Regions from separate parts of the Microbacterium sp. NPDC090007 genome, predicted to be linked through region 2. Evidence: predicted binding sites of a transcription regulator. Region 2 holds the regulator's gene; the other holds the start of a gene.
What was found. Region 2 encodes HspR, which represses chaperone genes until heat shock. Its sites were predicted from a motif close to AAGTTGAGTCNNNNNGACTCAACTT; they were not measured.
Positions count from the first base shown of each region.

Region 1: a site for HspR is predicted at 7,297-7,321, ahead of ACIPVB_RS10295 (Hsp20/alpha crystallin family protein). Genes of this name have one in related genera too.

Region 1 is NZ_JBIVFV010000002.1:377,793-389,808, reverse strand. Features, by position in the region: gene ACIPVB_RS10335 (Dyp-type peroxidase) at 1-543, shown strand, start outside; gene ACIPVB_RS10330 (PepSY-associated TM helix domain-containing protein) at 540-2,000, shown strand; gene ACIPVB_RS10325 (GNAT family N-acetyltransferase) at 2,088-2,501, opposite strand; gene ACIPVB_RS10320 (hypothetical protein) at 2,609-3,067, opposite strand; gene ACIPVB_RS10315 (aldo/keto reductase) at 3,236-4,228, shown strand; gene ACIPVB_RS10310 (SRPBCC family protein) at 4,315-4,767, opposite strand; gene ACIPVB_RS10305 (NAD(P)/FAD-dependent oxidoreductase) at 4,902-6,122, opposite strand; gene ACIPVB_RS10300 (sugar ABC transporter ATPase) at 6,343-6,702, shown strand; gene ACIPVB_RS10295 (Hsp20/alpha crystallin family protein) at 6,793-7,248, opposite strand; gene ACIPVB_RS10290 (UbiA family prenyltransferase) at 7,404-8,222, shown strand; gene ACIPVB_RS10285 (FAD-dependent oxidoreductase) at 8,405-9,517, opposite strand; gene ACIPVB_RS10280 (methyltransferase domain-containing protein) at 9,514-10,200, opposite strand; gene ACIPVB_RS10275 (type III polyketide synthase) at 10,242-11,336, opposite strand; gene ACIPVB_RS10270 (glycosyltransferase) at 11,423-12,016, opposite strand, start outside.
Region 2 is NZ_JBIVFV010000001.1:254,023-266,038, reverse strand. Features, by position in the region: gene ACIPVB_RS01190 (DEAD/DEAH box helicase) at 1-1,668, shown strand, start outside; gene dnaK (molecular chaperone DnaK) at 2,135-4,009, shown strand; gene ACIPVB_RS01180 (nucleotide exchange factor GrpE) at 4,019-4,633, shown strand; gene ACIPVB_RS01175 (DnaJ C-terminal domain-containing protein) at 4,645-5,625, shown strand; gene ACIPVB_RS01170 (heat shock protein transcriptional repressor HspR) at 5,716-6,150, shown strand; gene ACIPVB_RS01165 (hypothetical protein) at 6,267-6,860, opposite strand; gene ACIPVB_RS01160 (ABC transporter ATP-binding protein) at 7,023-8,750, shown strand; gene ACIPVB_RS01155 (ABC transporter ATP-binding protein) at 8,747-10,912, shown strand; gene ACIPVB_RS01150 (glycosyltransferase) at 11,083-12,016, shown strand, end outside.

The DNA of each region.
Region 1 (12,016 bases), on a different contig from region 2:
GGGACCGCCAACCCCCTCCCCGGGACGGCCGATTTCGACGACGTGGTGTGGGCGCGCGAGGGGTGGATGACCGGCGGCACCGGCATGGTGGTCCGCCGCATCGCGATGGACCTCGACAAATGGGATCGCCTCGATCGTCCCGGCCGCGACCAGGCGCTGGGGCGGTTCCAGTCCTCCGGTGCCCCGCTGACGGGCTCGGACGAATTCGACGAGCCCGACTTCGCCGCGAAGGATGCCATCGGCTTTCCCGTCATCGCGGAGTTCTCGCACCTGCGGCGCTCCCGCTCCGACGACACCGCGCAGCGCATCTTCCGTCGCGGCTACAACTACGACCAGACGCCGCCGGCCGGCGCGGTCAGCGACGCCGGACTGCTGTTCGTGTCGTTCCAGGCCGATATCGAAAGGCAGTTCGTGCCCCTCCAGACGCGGCTCGACGAGCTCGACCTCTTGAACGAGTGGACGACCCCCATCGGGTCGGCCGTCTTCGCCGTCCCGCCCGGATGCCGAGAGGGCGGCTACATCGGAGAGGGGATCCTGTCATGACCACGACCGTCGAACCCGGGGGTTCGTCGACCGCCACTGCTCCGCCCGTGCCGCCGGCGCAGCCGCATCGCGGGTGGTTCACGGCGATGCTGCGGCGCCTGCACTTCTTCGCCGGCATCCTCGTGGGGCCGTTCATCCTCGTCGCCGCCGTCAGCGGCGCGCTGTACGCCGTCACCCCGACGCTCGAGAAGGTGATCTACGCGCACGAGTTGAGGGCGGCATCCGACGCTCCGGCTCAACCGCTCGCGGACCAGATCGAGGCCGCCGAGGCGTACCTGGGCGACGGGTCGACGCCCGTCGCGGTCCGGCCTGCGCCGGAGGCGGGAGCGACCACGCGCGTGATGTTCGCCGACGAGACGCTGCCCGAGAGCACGACGCGGGCGATCTTCGTCGACCCGGCCACCACCGAGATCCGCGGCGATCTCCCCGCCTACGGGACGAGTGGGGCGCTGCCGCTGCGGCACTGGATCAGCGACCTGCATCGGTCGCTGCACCTGGGCGACGCCGGCCGCTGGTACAGCGAGCTCGCGGCATCCTGGCTCGGGATCGTCGCCCTCGCGGGGCTCGGGCTGTGGGTCGGTCGGTTCGCGCGCAGTCGCCGTGGGCGCCGCGACCTGCTGCGCCCCAACCGCCGCCACACCGGTCTGCGACGACTGTCGGGGTGGCACTCGGCGGTCGGGATCTGGGTCGTGCTCGGCGCGGTCTTCCTCTCGGCGACGGGCATCACGTGGTCCACGTTCGCGGGAGCGCACGTATCCGACCTGCGCGCGGCGGTCGGCGAGGGGACTCCCGCCCTGACGACCTCGCTCGACGGCACGGCGGCCGGGGGCGGTGAGCACGCCGGGCACGCGGGTCACGGCGGCGCGGCCGCGTCGCCGACGGGGGAGGCCAACCCCGCGACCTTCGACGCGGTCCTGGCGATCGCTCAGCGCATCAACGTCGACAGCGGCGACGTCGAGATCAAACCTCCGGCTGCCGCCGGGAAGGCGTGGGTGGTGCAGGAGATCCACCGCAGCTTCCCGACCGAGGTCGATGCGGTCGCGATCGACGGATCCCGCTTGCAGGTGACCGATCGGATCGACTTCGCGGACTTCCCGCTGCTGGCGAAGCTGTCGCGATGGGGGGTCGACCTGCACATGGGCACGATGTTCGGCCTCGTCAACCAGCTCGTGCTGCTCGCGCTGGCCCTCGGCATCGCGGCCCTCGTCGTGCTGGGATACGCCATGTGGTGGAAGCGTCGCCCGACCCGCGGCCTCGCGGCCGCACCCGCCCGCGGTGTCCTCGGTCGCGCGCCGTGGTGGGGCATCGCGGCGGTGCTCGCCGTCGCTGTCGCGCTCGGGCTGTTCCTGCCGCTGGTGGGCTACACCCTCGCCGGGTTCGTGGTGATCGACGTGCTCCTGGGGTGGCGGGCGCGGCGCACCGCCGCGTCGGGACGTCGCGACATCGCGACGCGCTGACGGGGAGAGGGCCGAGGGGGGACGGCATCCTGCGGACCCGTCCGCCCCGTGGCGGGAGGATGCCGTCTCGTGCGGGCGCGAGGCGCGTCAGTCCATGAGCCGGTGCATGGTGACGGACCCGGTCGTCGGCTCGGTGAACCCGAGGCTGCTATACAGGGCCTGACCCGGGGGGTCGGCGAGCAGCGTCACGTAGGCGCCCTCGGGGGCCTTCGCGCGGATCTCCGCGAGAAGGTCCTCGAGGACCCGTCGCCCGAGTCCTCGCCGCTGGTGCGAGGGGAGTGTCGCGATGTCGGCGACGAGGAAGTACCACCCGCCGTCGCCGATCACGCGGCCCATCGCGACGGACCGCCCGTCGGCATCCACGATCCGTCGCCACGCCCAGCTGTTCTCGAGCGCCGGCGCGCCCTGGTCCGGTCGCTTGGGGGTGAGTCCGGAGGCGCGACGCAACTCGAGATAGTCGTCGAGCGAGGGGGCGAGGGGCTCGAGGCGCAAGTCGTCCATACCCCTCAGCGTTGCAGCACCGTCGTCGTCGTGCCAGTCGAGAGGATCGGCCACCGGCTGGGCGTGCGTGGTGGCGTCGACGGCCCGCTCTCCCGGTGCGGGGCCGGTCAGGCCCGGTCGGGGTCGGGCAGGCGCTGGGCGATCTTGCTCGATGCCGCGGACTCGCGGTCGACGCCCGGCTGGAACGCGGCGATCGGGTCGTCGGCGTCCACGCGCGACTCGCCGTCGTCGTCCCGCCGAGAAGGGGCCGGCGTGCGGGCCTCGTCGTCCGCGACCTCGTCGTGGTCGTCGCGATCGGTGTCCTCGGTGTGACGGGACGTCGATCCGACCTCGCCGGTGCCTCGCTCGGTGAGGCCGTCCGCCGCGCGCGTGCCGACGCCGGGCAGGTCGTTCTGGCTCGAGATGTTCTGCAGGCGCGCTTCGTCGTCGGGGTCGATGCGGGCCGTGCCCACGGCGCCGGAGTCCGCTCCCGCGGCACCGGCGGGCACGTCGGCGGCCAGGCCGTCCGACTCGGCAATGAGATTCTCTTCGTCGGATCCGGGCAGGCGGTCGGCGGGGGTGTCCATGGTGTTCCTTCCGTGGGTGTGCCGCCACGCTAGGCGCGTTCGCTCCCGCGGGGGGCGGGGTTGCGCCGCGGCGGATCGTCGCCTCCGCCCCCCGGCTGCATCGACCACGCGCGGCCCCCGGCGTCGGAGGGGATGGATAGGCTCGACGGAGCTTCGAAAGGAACCGCAATGCAGCAGCGTCCCCTCTCCCGTACCGGCCGCGAGGTCTCGGCGATCGGCCTCGGCACCTGGCAACTCGGCGCCGATTGGGGTGAGGTCGGCGAGGACGACGCGCGCGCGGTGCTCGCGGCCTCGGCCGACGCCGGCGTCACCCTCTTCGACACCGCCGACGTCTACGGCGACGGCCGCTCCGAGCAGATCATCGGGTCGTTCCTCCGCAGTCGCTCGGGCGACGACATCACCGTGGCGACCAAGATGGGGCGCCGCGAAGGTCAGGTGCCCGAGAACTACGTCATCGAGAACTTCCGCGCCTGGCTCGACCGCTCACGCCGTCTGCTCGGCACCGAGACGCTCGACCTGGTGCAGTTGCACTGCCCGCCGTCCGCCGTCATCGACGATGACGCCACCTGGGACGCCCTCGATCAGCTGGTGTCCGAGGGGGTCATCGCCGCCTACGGCGCCTCGGTCGAGACGATGGACCAGGCGATGTCGGCGTTGCGCCGGCCGAACCTGACCAACCTGCAGATCATCTTCAACCCCTTCCGCCTCAAGCCCCTCGACGAGGTCCTGCCCCTCGCCGCGCAGAAGAACGTCGCGGTGTTCGCGCGGGTGCCGCTGGCCAGCGGCCTGCTCTCGGGCAAGTACTCGCGCTCCACCACGTTCGCCGAGAACGACCACCGCTCGTACAACCGCAACGGCGAGGCGTTCGACAAGGGCGAGACCTTCTCGGGCGTGCCCTTCGACGAGGGCGTCGCCGCGGCCGACGAGCTCAAGGCGGCCCTTCCCGAGGGCGTGTCGCTGCCCGCGGCCACCCTCGCCTGGATCGCCTCGCGCGAAGGGGTGACGAGCGTCATCCCCGGCGCCCGCTCCGTGCCGCAGGCCGCGGCCAACGCCGACGCGGCCGCCCTGCTCGACGGCGGGTTCGATCTCGCCGCCTTCGACGCCCTCGTGCGCGAGGTCTACGACCGCCGGCTGCGGGCCGAGATCCACCCGCAGTGGTGAACCCGGCCTGAGGGGGGCCGCGGCATCTCCCACGCGAACGACGAAGCCGGGCCCCGACGGGACCCGGCTTCGTCGATGAGAAGACGTCAGCTGACGTCGCCGCGCCAGGCGCCCGACTCGGCACCACGCGACTCGATGTACTTCTTGAAGTTCTCGAGGTCCTTCTTCACCGAGTGGTCGTCGGCGCCGAGGACGGCACCGGCCTTCTCGAGCAGACCCGTGGGCTCCCAGTCGATCTGGACCGTGACGCGGGTCTCGGCGTCCGACAGGCGGTGGAAGGTGACGACGCCGGCGTGGTTCTCGTCGCCGCCGACGCTGTTCCACGCGACGCGCTCGTCGGGGTGCTGCTCGGTGATCTCGGCGTCGAACTCGCGCTCCGCGCCGGCGATCTTGACCTTCCAGTGCGTGAGCGTGTCGCTCTTCTGCGTGATGGACTCGACGAAGCTCATGAAGTGCGGGAACTCCTCGAACTGCGTCCACTGGTTGTACGCGACGCGGACGGGAACGTCGACGTCGATGGTTTCGATGACCTGTGCCATGGTGTCCTCTTCTCGTATGTCTTCCGGGGCTGTCTTCAGTCTTGGCGGGATGCCGCGGGCCTGCCCCCGGGGTTGAGGGATCGGCTTCCGTGCCCTATGGGCGGGGTGCCCGTGCGTCCCGCGCCGGGCGCGTCTCAGGCGAGCCCGCGCAGGATCAGGTGCCAGTACACCCAGGGCAGCACGCGCCGGTCCGCGATCCACGTCGATCGGCGCTCGCGGTAGAGCGATCGCCAGAACGGGACCGTGGGCCGCAGGCGCCCCCGTCGGTCGAACTCGGCGAACACCACCGTTCCGCGCGAGACGGTGAACGGCACGACGCTGTACCCGTCGTAGTGCGAGGTCGGCTCGCGTCCCGCCAGCACGGCGGTCAGGTTCTTCACGAGCGTCTTCGCCTGCTGGCGGATGGCTCCGCCCGACGGGCGCGTGGCGACCCGCGCCGCATCGCCGACCGCCCACACCTCGGGATACCGCACGTGCCGGAGGGTCTCGGGGTCCACGTCGACCAATCCGTGCGGATCGTCGGATGCCGCCAGCCCACTGCCGGCGATCCACTCGGGCGCCCGCTGCGGCGGCACCGCGTGCAGCACGTCGTAGGCCAGCGTCTCGCGCGTCTGGCCGTGTCCGATCTCGAGGGTGCGGGTCGCGGCATCCACCGACCGCAGTACCCGGCTGTATCTCACCTCGATGCCGTACTCGTCGAGCTTCCGCTGGAGTTCGCGGTCGATGGCGGGGATGCCGAAGGGCAGCGGATCGGGGCAGACGAACACCACGCGGATGTCGTCGCGCACCCCGATCGCCCGCCACCAGTCGCATGCGAGGTACATGGGCTTCTGGGCCGCGGCGCCGCACGAGGCCGGCTCGGGCGGCTGCGTGAACACGACCGTTCCCGTGCGCAGGTCGCGCAGCACCGGCGAGGCCTTGGCGGCGAGGGAGAAGTCGTAGTTCGACACGCCCTCGGGGGCGTCCATCGCCCCGGTGAGTCCGGGCACCTGCTCCCAGGCCATGCGCAGTCCCGCGCAGACGACGAGCTGGTCGTAATCGATGCGCCCGCCCGACACGAGGTGCACGCGACGAGCGGCGGCATCCACCGTGAAGACCTCGTCTCGCAGCCAGCGCACACCCGGCGGGATGACGTCGGCCTGGGCGCGCACGGCGGAGGAGGCGCGTGCCGCCCCGCCCGCGATGTGCGACTGCAGCGGTGCGTAGACGTGCCGTTCGCGGGGTTCGATGACGGTGACCTCTCCCGCGCGGGCGCGCTGCAGTCGGCCGGCTGTCGAGAGCCCGGCGTTGCCGCCGCCGATGATCACGATGCGGGGGGCGGTGCCCGGGGGCCCGGGCGGGGCGGAGTCGTGCATGGGCGTCCTCTCGTCCGTCTCACGGTGCGTCGGGGTGACCGGTTGCACCAGCGCCTTGACACCGACGCCCGCGGGCCGGACTTCCGGGGGGCCGGGCGCGCGCTCGTCAGAGAGGGAGGCGGCGGGGGCCTGTCAAGGGTCGGGGTCGCGGGCGTGAGGGGACGTTGGATGGGAGGACCGCCGCACCCGGCGGCATCCCGCGTCCGACGGAAGGACCCCCATGAGCGACGCTTCGATCGACCCGACCCCCGACGCGACCACCCCCGCCGCCGACACCGGCATCGCGGGCGTGCAGCCGTTGCGCGACGGCGACACCTCGATCGAGCCCGATCCAGCGCTCGACCCCGCGCAGGCGGAGTGGGATGCCACGACCGCGCTCGACGAGGGCGCAGACCCCGACGACATCAACCCCGCCACGGCGACGGGTGCCGATCCGGCCGAGATCGACGACGCCGGCAGCGAGATCCCGTTCGAGGATCTGCACGCCGAGGCCACCGGCACCGACTCGCAGGGCGAGGACCCGGGAGTGGTCGAACTGGGAGAAGAGGGTCAGGGCGACCTCGCCCCCGAAGACCTCTGACGAACGCGCGATGCCCCGGCCCCCTCGAGGGGACCGGGGCATCGGCGTGTGCGGTGGGCGTGCGTCCGCGGTCGCGGACGACTGCCGTGCCTACTGCTCGATGGGCTGGGGCGTGCTCTCGTGCGCCTCGATCACGCCGTCGCCGTCGTCGGTGGACACCGAGATGCGGCGCGGCTTGGCCTTCTCGCTGACCGGGATGGTCACCGACAGGACGCCGTTGCGGTAGGCGGCGCTGATGCGCTCGGTGTCGATGCCCTGGCCGAGGTTGAGCTGGCGGACGAAGGAAGCCGTCTCGCGTTCGCGCGTGATCCACTTGACGCCCTCGCCCGAGCCGAGCGTCCGTTCGGCGCGGATCGTCAGCAGCTGCCCGTCGACGTCGATGTCGACCGAGCCGGGGTCGGCACCGGGCAGATCGGCGGCGAGGACGTAGTGGTCGCCGTCGCGGTAGAGGTCCATCGGCATTCGGCGGGGGCCGCCGCCGCGACGGGCGTCCAGGAGCGTGGACGCGAGGCGGTCGAGGTCGCGGAAGGGGTCGTAGGTGGCCATGGTCGTTTCTCCTTTGCGAATCGGCCCGGATGCGGCATCCGGGGTCTGAAGTTGAGTCGGTGCGACTCAACTGCGAGGAAGATTAGCACTCGCGGCGGTCGAGTGCCAAGACCCCGTCGGTGCCGCGTCCGACGGGCCGCGATAACGTCGTCAGCGTGACGGATGCCGGGAAAGAGACGTCGGTGATCCGAGCGCTGTGGGGAGCGACCCACCCCGGACCGACCCTCGTGGTCACCCTGCTGTCGCTGGCGCTCGGTCTCGCGGCGGGACTGGAACCGTTGCGGCTGCTCGTGCTGGTGGGGGCGGTATTCACCGGACAGGTCTCGGTGGGGCTGTCCAACGACGCGATCGACGGGGCACGCGACGCCGCCGTCGGGCGCACCGACAAGCCCATCGCGGGCGGCACGCTGACCGCCGAGCGCGCCCTGACCGTCGCGATCGGCGCCGTCGTCGTCGCCGTCGCGCTGTCGCTGCCGCTCGGACCCGGCCTGCTGGCCGCGCACGCCCTCGCCCTGGCCTCGGCGTGGGCCTACAACGCGGGGCTGAAGTCGACGCCGTTCTCGATCGCGCCGTTCCTGCTGAGCTTCGGGTTGTTCCCGTCGTTCGCGACGCTGTCGGACGGGACGCCGACGCTCGCGCCCGCGTGGGCGACCCTCGCCGGGGCCGCTCTCGGTGCGGCCGTGCACCTGACCAACGTCGTGCGCGACCTGGACGACGACCGGCGGACCGGGGTGCGGGGGTTGCCGCACCGCCTGGGGGCGCGCGCCTCGGTGCTGATCGCGGCCGCGGGAATCGTCGCGGGCGCGCTCGCCGTGCTCGTGGGGACCGGGCGCGGCGTCGGGTTCTTCGCGGTGGTCGTCGCGGTCGCCGTCGCCGTGATCGTGCGGGTGCTGGTGCGCCCCCCGGGGCGGGCGGTGTTCCAGCTGACGATGCTGGCGGCGCTGGTGCTGGCGGTGCAACTCGTCGTCGCCTGACCCGGTGTGCGCGGCTGCCCGCGCGGTGCGGGGTGCGGTGTGCGCGATCGGGTGCACGGTGCGATGTGCGCGGCGGTGCGGGGCGCGGTGCGCGCGATCGGGTGCACGGTGCGATGTGCGCGGCGGTGCGGGGCGCGGTGCGCGCGGCTTCCCGCGCGGTGCGGCGCCGAAGCCGAGGGCTGTCAGGTGCCGCGCGCGGCGCGGTCGAACCGCATCGCGTAGGCCCGCGTGAACGCCGCGCCCCCGGGACCGCGCAGCAGCGCGCGCAGGGCCGTCGTCCGCGCGTGATGCGCGCTCGGCGCCGCGGCCCGTCCGAGCAACGTGTTCAGCAGCGCCAGGCGCGCCGCATGCCGCGCCGAGGCGAGGCGGTCGCGCTCCCAGGTTGCGAGGCCGGCGTCGTCGCCCGTCCGCACCCACGGTGCGAGCAGGGGCGCGAGGGTCAACGCATCGAGAAGGCCCAGGTTCATCCCCTGCCCGCCGATCGGACTCACCTCGTGCGCCGCGTCGCCGACCACGACGATCCGGCCGCGCCGCAGAGCGGGGGCCACCGCGCGCCGCACCCCGAAGGTCGACGCCCCCGCGACCTCGACCTCGATCCCCGCGCGCGACGCGACCGCGTCACGGAGGAACACATCGGCATCCGCGATCTCGGCGGCGCCGGCCCAGGCGACGAGCCGCCGGCGCCCGTCCGGAAGGGGGAACGACTCCACCACTCCGCCGCGTTCCAGGTGCACCCGGGCGACCGGGCCGCCCGCCGCCTCGACGTCGGCCATCGCATAGCGATCGCGATAGTGGCGCGTGCGTATCGCGCCGGGGCGGTAGACGAGACCGCGTCCGGACCACCCGGATGCCACCACCACCGCGCCCGCGCGCCATTCCCCGCCCGCGGCGGTGACGGCCCGCACCCCCGCCCGGTCCTCGTGCAGGGCGACGACGTCGACGCCGCGGCGCACGGGTGGGGCGAGGGCGGTGAGCACCTCGAGGGTGTCGGACTGCGGAAGGGCCGCCACGTACGGGTGTCGCGCGCGCAGGCGGTCGAAGCGGATCGCGGCGACCACGCGGCCGTCTGCGCGCGCCTCACCGCGTCCGATGCGCACGGCGCGCGAGCGGATGCCGTCGGTGGCGCCGGAGGCCTCGAGCAGGGTCAGCGCGGGGGAGTGGATGCCGATGGCCCGCGTCCCGCCGCCCACGGCGTCGCGGCGGTCGACGATCTCGACGTCCACACCGCGTGCGCGCAGGTCGGCCGCGAGGGCGAGGCCGACCGGCCCCGCCCCGACGACGAGCACCTCCGTCATCGCGCGCCCCGGGAGTCGGCGCTGCCGCCCGGCGCACGTCCCCGGGCGACGGCGAGCACCCGGAAGGGCGCGGGGGTCTGCACCCGCCACGGCGGTCCGAGTGCCGCGGCGAGCTCGGGCGCGCGGTAGCTGCGCCGGATTGAGCGTAGGCCGTCCACGCGCAGGAACGTGCCGGCCGCGAGCGGAGCGATGCCCACCGCGTACAGGCCGTAGGCGAGGCGGCCACGGGCGATGTCGGCGTGGAGCACCGCGCCGCGCGAGAGCGCGCGCGAGTCCTCGGCGAAGCAGCGCAGCGCGCCGGCGTCGAGATGGTGCAGGACGTGGTTGGACAGGACCAGGTCGAACGCGTCGCCGGCGGCCAGCAGGTCGGCCGACCCCTGCGCGGTGAACCGCACGCCCGGGCGCGATCGCCGGCGGGCGGCGTCGAGGGCGCGGGCGTCGGGGTCGGCGCCCACCCACTCCACCTCGAGGCCGTCGCGCCGCGCGAGGGCGGCGAGACGCACGACGACGTCTCCGCCGCCACAGCCCAGGTCGAGCACGCGAGCCGGGCGGCCCAGGGCCCGCAGCTCGGGCCGCACGCGCGTGCGGTAGAGGTGCCCCCACGCCGAGACGAGGCGGTTCACCAGGTCGAAGCGGCGGTAGGTGGCCGCGAGCGCCCGGGGATCGCAGTCGGGGTCGTCCATCAGTTCGGTGAGCGCCGTGTCGCGCCGGGCCAGTCCGGTGCTCACGCGTCCGCGCGGCGCCGGGTGAGGGTCGCCGCCTCCACGGTCAGCCCGGGACCGAAGGCGAGGGCGGCGACGCGGGCGCCGTCGGCGAGGGCTGGGGCGTCGAGCAGATCGCGCAGGATGAACAGCAGGGTGGCGCTGGACATGTTGCCGTGCTGACGCAGGACCGCGCGCGAGGGGCCGAGGGCCGCGGCATCCAGGTGCAGGGCGTTCTCGACGCGGTCCAGGATGCTGCGCCCGCCCGGGTGCACGGCCCACGCGTCGACGTCGGCGAGATCGCCCAGGACGTCGGCGGCGATCGCGGAGATCTCGCGGCCGATGATCCGCGGCACCTCGGGCGTCAGGGTCATCTGAAAGCCCGAGTCGCCGACGGTCCAGGCCATGTCCTTCTCTCCGTCGTCGGTCACGTGGGTGGCGAAGCCCGCGAGGTCGAAGCCCGCCTGCGACGATGCCGAGGATGCCACGACCGCGGCCCCCGCTCCGTCGGCGAACACCGAGGCCGCGACGATCTGATCGGGGTGCGACGAGGTCTGCCAGTGCAGCGAGCACAGCTCGCAGCAGACCACGAGGACCACGGCGTCCGGGGTGTCGCCGACGATCCGCGCGGCCAGGCGCAGTGCGGGGATGGCCGCGGCGCAGCCGATGAAGCCGAGGTGGTAGCGCTCGACCGTGGGGGAGAGGCCGAGGTCGCGGACGAGGTGGTAGTCGGGTCCGGGCGCGAACATGCCCGTGCACGACACGGTGACGACGTGGGTGACGGCCGAGGCGGCGTACGCGGAACCCTCGAGCGCCGCCCGGGCGGCCGCGGCGAACAGGGGCGGTGCCGCGCGTCGGTACTCGTCGTTGCGGGCTCCGGTCGGCGGCATCAGCAGCGTGTCCCCGTCGCGGACGGCCAGGCCGTCTCCGGTGGCACCCGCCAGCTGGGGCAGGACGACGTGCCGGGCGTCGATGGCGGCGGCGTCGAACGCCGCCCCCACCAGGCGCTGGCTCTTGCGATCGAACCCCGGCTGCGCGGCGAACAGGTCGCGCAGTGTCGATTGGGTGACGCGGGTGTCGGGCAGAGCCGTGCCGATCGACACGATGCGGGCGGTCATGCCTCACTGTAGACACGCTTTGCCGGCCCGGGCGCGGGGATGGTGCCGGCGTCGTGCCGTGTCTAGGGTGCGACCCGCCCCCGCGCTCAGGCGGCGAGGGCGTCCGAGAGCAGCAGTCCCGAGATCGCCGCGCGGTAGTCCTCGACCATGCGACGCCGGTCGAGCCGGCCACGGGCGCCGAGGGCGGCGGCACGCATCGCGGACCGCCGCATCAGCGCGTCGTCCCACGCCCCGGCGATGGCGTCCTCGTCGCGCGCGGTCACCAGGCCGAAGCCCGAGACCATGCGGGCGGCGTCGCCGACGTCGGTGGTGACGGGAACGGCCCCGGATGCCGCCCCCTCGACGAGGCAGAGCGGCGAGGCCTCGCCGAAGGCGCTGGTGAGCGCGACGACGTCGGCGATCCGGTACAGCTCCGGCATGTCCTCGCGCAGGCCCAGGGCGTGCACCGGCACGGCGTCGTCGACGCCGCTGTCGTCGACCAGAGCGCGGAAGGCGGCATTGTCGTGCGTCATTCCCGAACCGCACATCACGTAGTGCGTCCCGGGTGTGCGGCGGGCGTGCCGGGCGACCGCGCGCAGGAACAGTCCCGGGTCCTTCATGGCGTCGAAACGGGCCGCGAGCAGAACCACCGGGGCGGACTCCGGGATGCCGAGACCCGCGCGGGTCCGGCGACGCTCGGC
Region 2 (12,016 bases):
CTGGATGCCGCTGTGCTCAAGGCCCTCAAGGACGTCGGCTACGAGACCCCCTCCGCCATCCAGGCCGCCACGATCCCGGTGCTGCTGCAGGGGCGCGACGTCGTCGGCCTGGCGCAGACCGGAACAGGCAAGACCGCCGCTTTCGCCCTGCCGGTGCTCTCGCAGATGGAGACCGGTCACAAGAACCCGCAGGCGCTCGTCCTCGCCCCCACGCGTGAGCTCGCACTGCAGGTGTGCGAGGCGTTCGAGAAGTACGCCGCCCACATCAAGGGCGTCTCGGTGCTGCCGGTCTACGGCGGGCAGGGCTACGGCCAGCAGCTGTCGGCCCTGCGCCGCGGCGTCGATGTGATCGTCGGCACCCCCGGTCGCATCATGGACCACCTCGACAAGGGCACGCTCGACCTGAGCGAGCTGAAGTTCCTCGTGCTCGACGAGGCCGACGAGATGCTCAAGATGGGCTTCGCCGAGGACGTCGAGACGATCCTGGCCGACACCCCCTCGACCAAGCAGGTCGCGCTGTTCTCGGCGACCATGCCGGCGCAGATACGCCGCATCTCGGCGCAGTACCTGAACGACCCCGAAGAGATCACGGTCAAGACCAAGACCACGACCTCGGCGAACATCACCCAGCGCTACCTGATCGTGTCGTACCAGCAGAAGATCGATGCGCTCACCCGCATCCTCGAGGTCGAGAACTTCGAGGGCATGATCGTCTTCACGCGCACGAAGAACGAGACCGAGACGGTCGCCGAGAAGCTCCGCGCCCGCGGATACACCGCCGCCGCGATCAACGGCGACATCGCCCAGGTCCAGCGTGAACGCACGGTCAACCAGCTCAAGTCGGGCAAGCTCGACATCCTCGTCGCCACCGACGTGGCCGCGCGCGGTCTCGACGTCGAGCGCATCAGCCACGTCGTCAACTACGACCTGCCGATCGACACCGAGTCGTACGTGCACCGCATCGGTCGCACGGGTCGTGCCGGTCGCACGGGAGACGCGATCAGCTTCGTCACCCCGCGCGAGCGCCGCATGCTCACCGCGATCGAGAAGGCCACGCGGCAGCCGCTGACCGAGATGTCGCTGCCCAGCGTCGACGACGTCAACGCCACGCGACTCACCCGCTTCGACGACGCGATCACCGCCGCCCTCGAGGACACCGCGGCGATCGCGACCTTCCGGGACGTCGTCGCGCACTACGTCGAGCACCACGACGTCCCCGAAGCCGACGTGGCGGCCGCCCTCGCCGTCGTCGCGCAGGGCGACACCCCGCTGCTGCTCGAAGAAGAGACGCTGCAGCAGCAGCGCTTCGACCGCGACCGTCCGGCCCGCGACTCCCGCGACGGCGGCGATCGCGGCGAGCGTCGCAGCAGCGGTGGGCGTTTCGCGACGTACCGCATCGCCGTCGGCCGTCGCCAGCGCGTCGAGCCGCGCCAGATCGTGGGGGCGCTGGCCAACGAGGGGGGTCTGCGGCGCAACGACTTCGGGGCGATCCAGATCCGCCAGGACTTCTCGCTCGTCGAGCTTCCGGCCGACCTGTCGAACGACACCATCAACCGTCTCGCCGACACGCGCATCTCGGGCCAGCTCATCGAGCTGCGCCTCGACGCGGGCGGGCGCTCGGCCAAGCGCAGCGACCGGCCGCAGCGCCGCGATCGCGATCGCGACTGAGTCCCGGCATCCTCTCGACGCCCCCGCCGCCCTTCGGGTCGCGGGGGCGTCTCGCGTCCCGGCGGACGGGCTACCCCGCGGGCCGCGGGGTGACGGCGCCGGCCCGCGGTGTTCTGGGGCGTGTTCTGTGCACCGGGGCGTCTGTGGTCCGCCCCTATGCACACCCGGCGCCCCGGTGCGACCTGAGGCGCATTCGACGCCCCGGTCCGTCCCGTCCGTCGTCGCCGGCACGGCACCTCTGCGCCACGAACCCGCGACGCAAGCCGCGCAGAGAACCGGCGCCGTCACCTCGCGTCGCAGGCCGCACCTCTCGCGGTATCCGGAAGTTGAGCCGATTCATATCAAGTCGCCTTGACCTCCCGCGGAGCGTTCGATAACCTTGAGTCATCGCGGCTCAACCCGCGCAGAGACTTTCACCAGAACCCCGAGTGCGGCATCGGCTGCGCTCACAAGCAAGGAGACACATATGCCCCGTGCAGTGGGAATCGACCTCGGTACGACCAACTCCGTCGTGAGCGTGCTCGAGGGTGGCGAGCCCAAGGTCATCGCCAACGCCGAGGGTTTCCGTACGACCCCCTCGGTCGTCGCCTACACCAAGGACGGCGAGGTGCTCGTCGGCGAGACCGCCAAGCGCCAGGCCGTGACCAACGTCGACCGCACCATCTCGAGCGTCAAGCGTCACATGGGCACCACCTGGAGCTTCGACGTCGACGGCAAGAAGTGGACGCCGCAGGAGATCTCGGCCCGCATCCTGCAGAAGCTCAAGCGCGACGCCGAAGAGTACCTCGGCGACAGCGTGACGGATGCCGTCATCACCGTCCCCGCGTACTTCAACGACGCCGAGCGTCAGGCCACCAAGGAGGCCGGTGAGATCGCGGGCCTCAACGTGCTGCGCATCATCAACGAGCCCACCGCTGCGGCCCTCGCCTACGGCCTCGACAAGGGCAAAGAGGACGAGCTCATCCTCGTCTTCGACCTCGGTGGCGGAACCTTCGACGTCTCGCTGCTCGAGGTGGGCAAGGACGACGACTTCTCCACCATCCAGGTGCGCGCCACCTCGGGTGACAACCGCCTCGGTGGCGACGACTGGGATCAGCGCGTCGTGGACTACCTCATCAAGCAGTTCAAGGACACCACCGGTGTAGACGTCTCGGGCGACAAGATCGCCCTGCAGCGCCTGAAGGAGGCGGCCGAGCAGGCCAAGAAGGAACTGTCCTCGTCCACGTCGACGAGCATCAACCTGCCCTACCTGTCGCTGACCGACTCGGGCCCCGTCTCGCTGAGCGAGAACCTCAGCCGCGCCAAGTTCGAGGACCTGACGAAGGACCTCCTGGACCGCACCCGCAAGCCTTTCTCGGACGTCATCCGCGAGGCCGGCGTCAAGGTCGACGACATCGCCCACGTGGTCCTCGTCGGCGGCTCGACCCGCATGCCCGCGGTCGCCGAGCTGGTCAAGAAAGAGACCGGTAAGGATGCCAACAAGGGCGTGAACCCCGACGAGGTCGTGGCCGTGGGCGCAGCCCTGCAGGCCGGTGTCCTCAAGGGTGAGCGCAAGGACGTCCTCCTCATCGACGTCACCCCCCTGAGCCTCGGCATCGAGACCAAGGGCGGCATCATGACCAAGCTCATCGAGCGCAACACCGCCATCCCGACCAAGCGCAGCGAGACCTTCACCACCGCCGACGACAACCAGCCGTCGGTCGCGATCCAGGTCTTCCAGGGCGAGCGCGAGTTCACCCGCGACAACAAGCCGCTGGGCACCTTCGAGCTGACGGGTATCGCCCCGGCTCCCCGTGGCATCCCGCAGGTCGAGGTCACCTTCGACATCGACGCGAACGGCATCGTGCACGTGTCGGCGAAGGACAAGGGCACCGGTAAGGAGCAGTCGATGACCATCACGGGCGGTTCGTCGCTGCCCAAGGAGGACATCGAGCGCATGGTGCGCGAGGCCGAAGAGAACGCGGCCGACGACAAGAAGCGTCGTGAGTCCGCCGAGACCCGCAACCAGGCCGAGACCCTGTCGTACTCGATCGAGAAGCTGATCAAAGAGAACGACGACAAGCTCCCCGCCGAGGTCAAGACCGAGGTGCAGGGCGATGTCGACGCGCTCAAGACGGCTCTCGCCGGCGACGACGACGATGCGGTCAAGACCGCGTTCGACAAGCTGAACGCCAGCCAGGGCAAGCTCGGCGAGGCCATCTACGCCTCGTCGCAGGCTGCCGGTGAGCCCGCCGACCCCAACGTCGGTCAGCCGGGCGACGGCGAGACGCCGAACCCCGAGGAAGACGTCATCGACGCCGAGGTCGTCGACGACGAGAACCCCGACGAGAACAAGAAGTAAGCAGAGACCATGGCACACAAGGACGACGAACAGCCCACGGGCTCGGGCGCCGGTCCTGACGAGACGGGGCCGGAGGAGAACACCTCCGGCCCCGCGCCGTCGGGCGACCAGCCTGAGACGTCGGAGACGGATGCCGATGGCCTGACCATCGACGACATCCTCGGCGCCGAGCAGACGCCCGAGGCAGCGGCAGAGGGGGCTTCCTCCGACAAGGAGGCCTCGCTGCTGATCGACCTGAAGCGTCTGCAGGCCGAGTACGCCAACTACCGTCGGCGTACCGAGGAGCAGCGTGAGCGCGAGATCGAGCGCGCCAAGGGCGAGGCGGTGAAGGGCCTGCTGCCCGTCATGGACGATCTCGACCGCGCCGCCAAGCACGGCGATCTCGTCGAGGGCACCCCCCTCGCGGCGATCGGCGACAAGGTGCGAGCCGTGGCCGAGCGCCTCGGTGTGGTGTCGTACGGAGCCGTCGGCGACGTGTTCGACCCGCAGCAGCACGAGGCGATCTTCCAGGCCCCCACCCCGGGGGTGACCGAGACGACGATCCTCGAGGTCGTCGAGGTCGGCTACCGCCTCGGCTCGGTCGAATTGCGACCGGCCAAGGTCGTCGTCGCCGTCCCGGCCTGAGAGGAGAACCCATGGCGAGTCAGGACTGGTTCGACAAGGACTTCTACGAGGTCCTCGGTGTCGACAAGAGCGTCAGCGCGGCCGACTTGAAGAAGACGTACCGCAAGCTCGCGCGCCAGTACCACCCCGACTCGAACCCGGGAGACGCGAAGGCCGAAGCGAAGTTCAAAGAGATCAGCGAGGCCTACTCGGTCTTGAACGACCCCGAGCAGCGCGAGGAGTACGACCAGATCCGGGCCATGGGCTCGGGGGCGCGCTTCTCGGCTCCCGGGGCCGGTGCGGGGGGCGGCTTCGACGACGTCTTCAGTCGGTTCGGGCAGGGGCGTCAGGCCCCCTCGGGTGGGTTCGACGACTTCTTCTCGATGTTCGACCAGCAGGGCGGTGGCTTCGGCTCGGGCCGATTCGGGCAGACGACGGGCGGTTTCCGCGGCTTCGGCGGCCCTCAGAAGGGCGCCGACGTCACCGCGCGCACGACGATCGACTTCGTCACCGCGGCCAAGGGCGAGACCATCACCCTCCAGGGTGAGGACAACGTGCCCTTCAAGGTGAAGATCCCGGCCGGTGTCTCGGACGGGCAGAAGATCCGCCTGCGGGGCCGGGGACGCCCGTCTCCGGACGGGGGAGAGAACGGCGACATCGTGGTGACGGTCGCCGTCCGCCCCCACCCGGTGTTCAGCCGTGACGGTCTGAACCTGCGCGTGACGGTCCCCGTGACCTTCACCGAGGCGGCGCTGGGAGCCACCATCGAGGTGCCCACACTGGGCGCAGACCCGGTGCGCCTGCGCGTGGCACCGGGCACCCCCTCGGGGCGCGTGCTGCGCGTCAAGGGACGCGGGATCGAGACGACGAAGGGCCACGGCGATCTGCTCGCCGAGGTGCAGGTCGCCGTTCCCGCCCACCTGGACGACGCCGCGCGTGAAGCCCTCGAGCGTTTTCAGGCGCTCGAGCCGAAAGAGAACCCCCGCGCCGACCTGATGTCGAAGGCGCGGTAATCCATGCGCGTCGCCGGGGCTCGCGGCATCCGCTACGACAGGATGCCGGAGACCCGGTGACGCGACCGGCACGACGAAAGAGGTGAAGACGTGTCCGAGAGAGAGATCGACGAAGACGCTCCGATCTTCGCCATCGCCGCCGCCGCGGAGCTGTCGAACATGCACCCGCAGACGCTGCGGCAGTACGACCGGCTCGGCCTCGTCGTCCCCGCACGGACGCAGGGCGGTTCGCGCCGGTACTCCAGTCGCCACGTGCAGCAGCTGCGCGAGGTGGCTCGCCTGTCGGGCGAGGGCATGAGCCTGCCGGCCATCGCCCGCCTGCTGGCCCTCGAGGAGCGTGTGCACGAGCTCGCCCGTCGGGTGAACGATCTCGAACGTCAGCTGTCGGCCGAGCGGCAGTCGCGCCCCGGCGCGCGGGTGTTCGCGGCGGGGTCGACGGGGGCGGTCGTCACGCTGCGTCACGGCGCGCGCGTGCGCCGCGCGACCGACATCGTGCTGTGGCGCCCGCTCGGGCCGCACGACTGACCTCGCGCCTGTCCGTGCCGCGCGAGGTCCCCCGGGCTCTCGACGGGACGGGGACGCGTCGTGCGTCCGGTGGCGTCGACGGGTTCAGCCGCCGGTGCCGGTGACCCGGTCCCGCCTCAGGCCGGGTCGATGCGCAGCACCGTCGGCGCTTCGCCCACCTGCAGGTCGTCGACGACGCGCAGGGTGCGGGCGACGTCATCGACGGCGCCGATCACGGTGCCGAAGCGCTCCCGATCCGCGCACACGGCGGTGACCGTCACGAAGTGCGAGCCGGTGTCCCACGTGTACGTGGCGAACGGGGGCGTCTTCGCGTCGGCCGGAAGCGGCATGGCGAGCTTCTCGCCGACGCCGAGGTGCGGATTGCGGAAGGACTCGGTGTCGTCGTACTCCATCGGCATCATCGCCCGCGCCGTGCGCAGCTGCGGCGTGGCTTCCTGCAGCTGGGCCATCACGACCAGCAGCTCGGGGTCGCTCTTCCAGACCCAGACGAGCACGCGCCCGGCCGCGCGTCGCATCAGCAGAGGTGCCGCCTGGCTGAGGATCCACGCGAAGGCCCCGCCGCCGGGCTTCGGGGCGGCTCCGCTGACCTGGTGGGCCTGGCTCAGGAGCATGCCGATGGCGGCCTTGCGATGGCGGCGGCCGCGGAATCCGAGGGAGCCCGTGACGGCGACCCAGAGGTCGGCGGGGGCGTCGGCCTGCAGTCGGGACATGCCCCACAGCCTACGATCCGTCCCCTGTGAAGCGGATGCCGTACCCCCGCGTTCGCGACGGGAGAACGCCGCCGCGCGCCGGGGGGTCGCCGGTGTCCGAGGTTAGTGCCAGTCTGGATCCTGCGGTCATCCCGGCCGCGGTCGCACTCCCCGGAGGACTTCGTGCTCGGCAGACTCCTCATCCGCTACCTCTCGCGTTACCGCTGGTTGATGCTCGCCATCCTCGTCTTCCAGACCGCGTCCGCGGTGGCGACGCTGTACCTTCCGCGCCTGAACGCCGACATCATCAACCTCGGTGTGGCGCGGGGCGACACCGGCTACATCTGGTCGCGCGGCGGGGTCATGCTCGTCATCTCGCTGGGCCAGATCGTGGCATCCATCATCGCGACGTACTTCGCCGCGCGCGCTGCGATGGCGGCGGGCCGCGACATCCGCCGCGACGTGTTCGAGAGGGTGAGCGGGTTCTCCGAGCGCGAACTGTCGCAGTTCGGCGCCGGCTCGCTCATCACGCGCAACACCAACGACGTGCAGCAGGTGCAGATGCTGGCGATGATGGGCGCCACCATGCTCGTCAGCGCGCCCCTGCTGGCCATCGGGGGCATCATCATGGCGTTGCAGCAGGACGTGGGTCTGAGCTGGCTCATCGCCGTCGCCGTGCCGACGCTCCTCGTGATCGCCGGCCTCATCATCGCCCGCATGGTGCCGTTGTTCCGCAGCTACCAGACCAAGCTCGACGCGGTGAACCGGGTCATGCGCGAGCAGCTCACCGGTGTGCGGGTGGTGCGCGCCTTCGTCCGCGAGCGCATCGAAGAAGAGCGCTTCCGAGAGGCCAACACCGACATCCTCGTGGTCGGGCGCAAGGTCGGCTCGCTGTTCGTGCTCCTGTTCCCCCTCGCCATGCTCGTGCTCAACGTGACCGTGGTCGGTGTGATCTGGTTCGGTGGCATCCAGGTCGATGCCGGCGGCGTCGAGATCGGCACGCTCTTCGCCTTCATCCAATACGTCGCGCAGATCCTCGGCGGCGTGCTCATGGCCAGCTTCATGACGGTCATGATCCCCCGCGCGGCGGTGTCGGCCGAACGCATCGGAGAGGTGCTCGACAGTCACTCCACCCTGAAGCGGCCCGCGGACCCCGTGACCGTGCTGACCGCCCCGGGCGCGGTCGAGTTCGACGACGTCGCGTTCGCCTACCCCGGTGCCGAGTCGCCGGTCGTCTCCGGCATCAGCTTCTCCGCCCGGCCCGGCGAGACCGTCGCCGTCGTCGGTTCGACCGGAGCGGGCAAGACGACGCTCATCTCCCTGCTTCCCCGGCTGTTCGACGTCACGGCCGGCGCCGTGCGTGTCGGCGGGGTCGACGTGCGCGAGGCCGACCTCGATGTGCTGTGGAAGAGCATCGGCCTCGTTCCGCAGCGTCCGTTCCTCTTCAGCGGCACCGTGGCATCCAATCTGAGGTTCGGTCGAGAAGAGGCCACGGATGACGAGCTGTGGCGGGCGCTCGAGATCGCCCAGGGGCGCGACTTCGTCGAGGCCATGGACGGTGGGCTCGAGGCGCGCATCGCGCAGGGCGGCACCAACGTCTCGGGGGGTCAGCGACAGCGTCTGGCGATCGCCCGGGCGATCGTGCATCGCCCCGCGGTGCTCGTGTTCGACGATTCGTTCTCGGCGCTCGACCTGAGCACCGACGCGCGACTGCGACAGGCGCTGTGGAAAGAGCTCCCCGACGTGACGAAGGTCGTCGTGGCGCAACGCGTGTCCACCATCACCGGCGCCGACCGCATCGTCGTCCTCGAGGACGGCCGGATGGCCGGCGTCGGCACACACGAAGAGCTGCTGGCTTCCAGCAGCACCTATCGCGAGATCGTCGAATCGCAGCTGGGAGTCGAGGCATGAGCGCCACCGACACGCTCACGGACGAAGATCGCGCCGAGCTCGAGCTCGCCGAGCAGGCCCGGGTGAACTCCGGCAGCTGGGACAGCGTCGCACCGGGCAAGGCCGCGAACTTCGGCGAGAGCTTCCGTCGCCTGATCGGTCTGCTGCGCCCCCACGCCTGGGCGTTCGGGCTCGTGTCGGCGGCCGGCGCCCTCGGCGTCGTGCTCGCGGTGCTCGCGCCGAAGGTGCTGGGCGAGGCGACCAACATCATCTTCGAGGGCGTGGTGTCACGGGGACTCGCCGAGCAGTTCCCCGCGGGCACCTCGCAGACGCAGGTGGTGGACGCGCTGCGCGCGGCCGGTCAGGACGACATCGCCAACATCGTCGGTGCCATGAACACCTTCTCGGTCGGCGCGGGGGTCGATTTCGACGCCCTGCGCGCGGTCGTCGTGACCGTGCTGGCGATCTACGTCGGGTCGTCGCTGCTGTCGTGGATCCAGGGGTATGTCATCAACGTCATCATGGTCCGCACCATGTGGCGCCTGCGCGAAGACGTCGAGGCCAAGATCAACCGCCTTCCTCTGTCGTACTTCGACAAGGTGCAGCGCGGCGAGCTCATCTCGCGGGTCACCAACGACATCGACAACATCACGCAGACGATGCAGCAGTCTCTGTCGAGCGCACTCACCTCGGTGCTCACCGTGGTGGGCGTGCTCATCATGATGTTCACGATCTCGTGGCAGCTCGCCCTGGTCGCCCTCGTCTCCCTGCCCCTGATGGCCGTCATCTTCGGCGTCATCGGCCCCCAGTCGCAGAAGGCGTTCGGCGAGCAGTGGAAGAAGGTCGGCCGCCTGAACGCCCGCGTCGAGGAATCCTTCTCCGGTCATGCGCTGGTCAAGGTGTACGGCCGCGAGAAGGACGCCCGCGAGAAGTTCGAGGTCGAGAACGAGGAGCTGTTCCAGGCGAGCTTCCGCGCGCAGTTCCTGTCGGGCATGATCATGCCGGGGATGATGTTCGTCGGAAACCTCACCTACGTCGGCATCGCGGTGCTCGGGGGGCTGATGGTGGCCGGGGGCCAGATCCGCCTCGGCGACGTGCAGGCCTTCATCCAGTACTCCCAGCAGTTCACGCAGCCCCTCTCGCAACTGGGCGGAATGGCCGCCGTCGTGCAGTCGGGCACCGCGTCGGCCGAGCGCGTCTTCGCGCTCCTCGACGCCGACGAGCAGGAGGCGGATGCCGCCGACGCCCCCGCCCACGTCGACGGTCGCGGAGTCATCGAGTTCGAGAACGTGCGTTTCGCCTACACCGCGGAGCGGCCCCTGATCACCGACCTGTCCTTCCGTGTCGAGCCCGGGCAGACCGTCGCGATCGTCGGACCCACGGGCGCCGGCAAGACGACGCTGGTCAACCTGATCATGCGTTTCTACGAACTCGACGGTGGGCGCATCCTCATCGACGGGCAGGACATCGCCGAGCTGCGTCGCGACGACGTGCGCTCCCGCACCGGAATGGTTCTGCAGGACCCGTGGCTGTTCGCGGGATCGATCCGCGACAACATCCGCTACGGCCGCGAGAGCGCGACCGACGACGAGATCGTCGAGGCGGCGGTGGCGACGCGCGTCGACCAGTTCGTGCACTCGCTGCCCGAGGGCTACGACACCGTCCTCGACGAGGACGCTGCGAACGTCTCGGCGGGTGAGAAGCAGCTCATCACGATCGCCCGGGCCTTCGTGGCGCAGCCGTCCGTGCTCATCCTCGACGAGGCCACGTCCTCGGTCGACACCCGCACCGAGCTGCTGCTGCAGCAGGCCATGGCGGCGCTGCGCGAGGGCCGGACGTCGTTCGTCATCGCGCACCGACTCTCGACCATCCGCGACGCGGACCTCATCCTCGTCATGGAGCACGGCGACATCGTCGAGAAGGGCTCGCACGACGAGCTCATCGCCGCCGAGGGCGCCTACTACCGGCTCTACCGTTCGCAATTCGAGCAAGCGGCGTCGGATCTCGACGCCGAGGGCGAGGAGGCGACCGCTCCCGGGGGGACGCGTCCGGCCCCCGCGTCCGCCGACGCCGAGGTCGTCTCGGCATTCGCGGCCGCGGCATCCGAGGTGCCGGCGGCGGCGGGCGTCGACGGGCCGCCTCGGCCGGCCCAGGGCGTCCCGGTCGCCGACAGGCGCCCCTGACACCCGTGCTCTTGACGGCGGGTGCACCGGATGGATCCCGGTGCACCCGCCGTCGCCGATTTTTCACCCTGTGAGTGGCCACGGGGCGCGAAAACCGCTCGGGTACAGTGGACGGGCGCGCGACCCCGCACCGCGCGAACCATCCGCCGCACAGATAGGCCTCACCACACGTGACCACTCCTGCGACGCCCGCCGATCCCGCTGCGCCCGCGCACGCGGACGCCGCCCCGGCCTCTTCATCGACCGCGCACGGTTCCGACGCCCCGTTGAAGATCCTCATCGGGGCCGACACGTTCCTCCCGCACGTCAACGGGGCCGCCCGCTTCGCCGAACGTCTCGCCGCCGGCCTCGTGGCCCGGGGGCACGACGTGCACGTGGCCGCGCCGAGCATCGGGCACCGCAACGGCCGCACCGCGATCGAGACGATCGAGGGCCAGCCCATGATGATGCACCGCCTGCCGGCGTTCCGCTTCCGTCCGCACGACTGGATCACCTACGTGCTGCCGTGGCGGGCGAAGCACTACGCGCGCATCCTGCTCGACGAGGTCAAGCCCGACGTCGTCCACATCCAGTCGCACATCATCATCGGTCGCGGCCTCGCCCGTGAGTCGCGCACGCGCGGCATCCCCGTCGTCGCCACCAACCACGTGATGGCCGAGAACATCCTCGACTTCACCACCCTCCCCGACTGGCTCGACCGCATCTTCGTCAAGCTCGCCTGGGCCGACGCGGAGCGCACGTTCAAGATGACCCGCGCGGTGACGACCCCGACGCGCCGGGCCGCGGACTTCCTCGAGTCGACGATCGACGTCGAGGGGGTCATCCCCATCTCGTGCGGCATCGATCGGTCCAACTATCGCCCCGATCTCGCGCCTCGCGACGCCAACCGCATCCTGTTCGTCGGCCGCCTCACCACCGAGAAGCACATCGACGTCGTACTCAAGGCCCTCGCCCAGCTCGATCCGGCCCTCGACGCCACCTTCGACATCGTCGGCGGCGGCGACCAGCGCGCCAAGCTCGAGGCCCTCGCCGAGCAACTCGGTGTCGCCGGCCGGGTGACGTTCCACGGGCACGCGTCGGACGACGACCTGCGCGAACTGTATT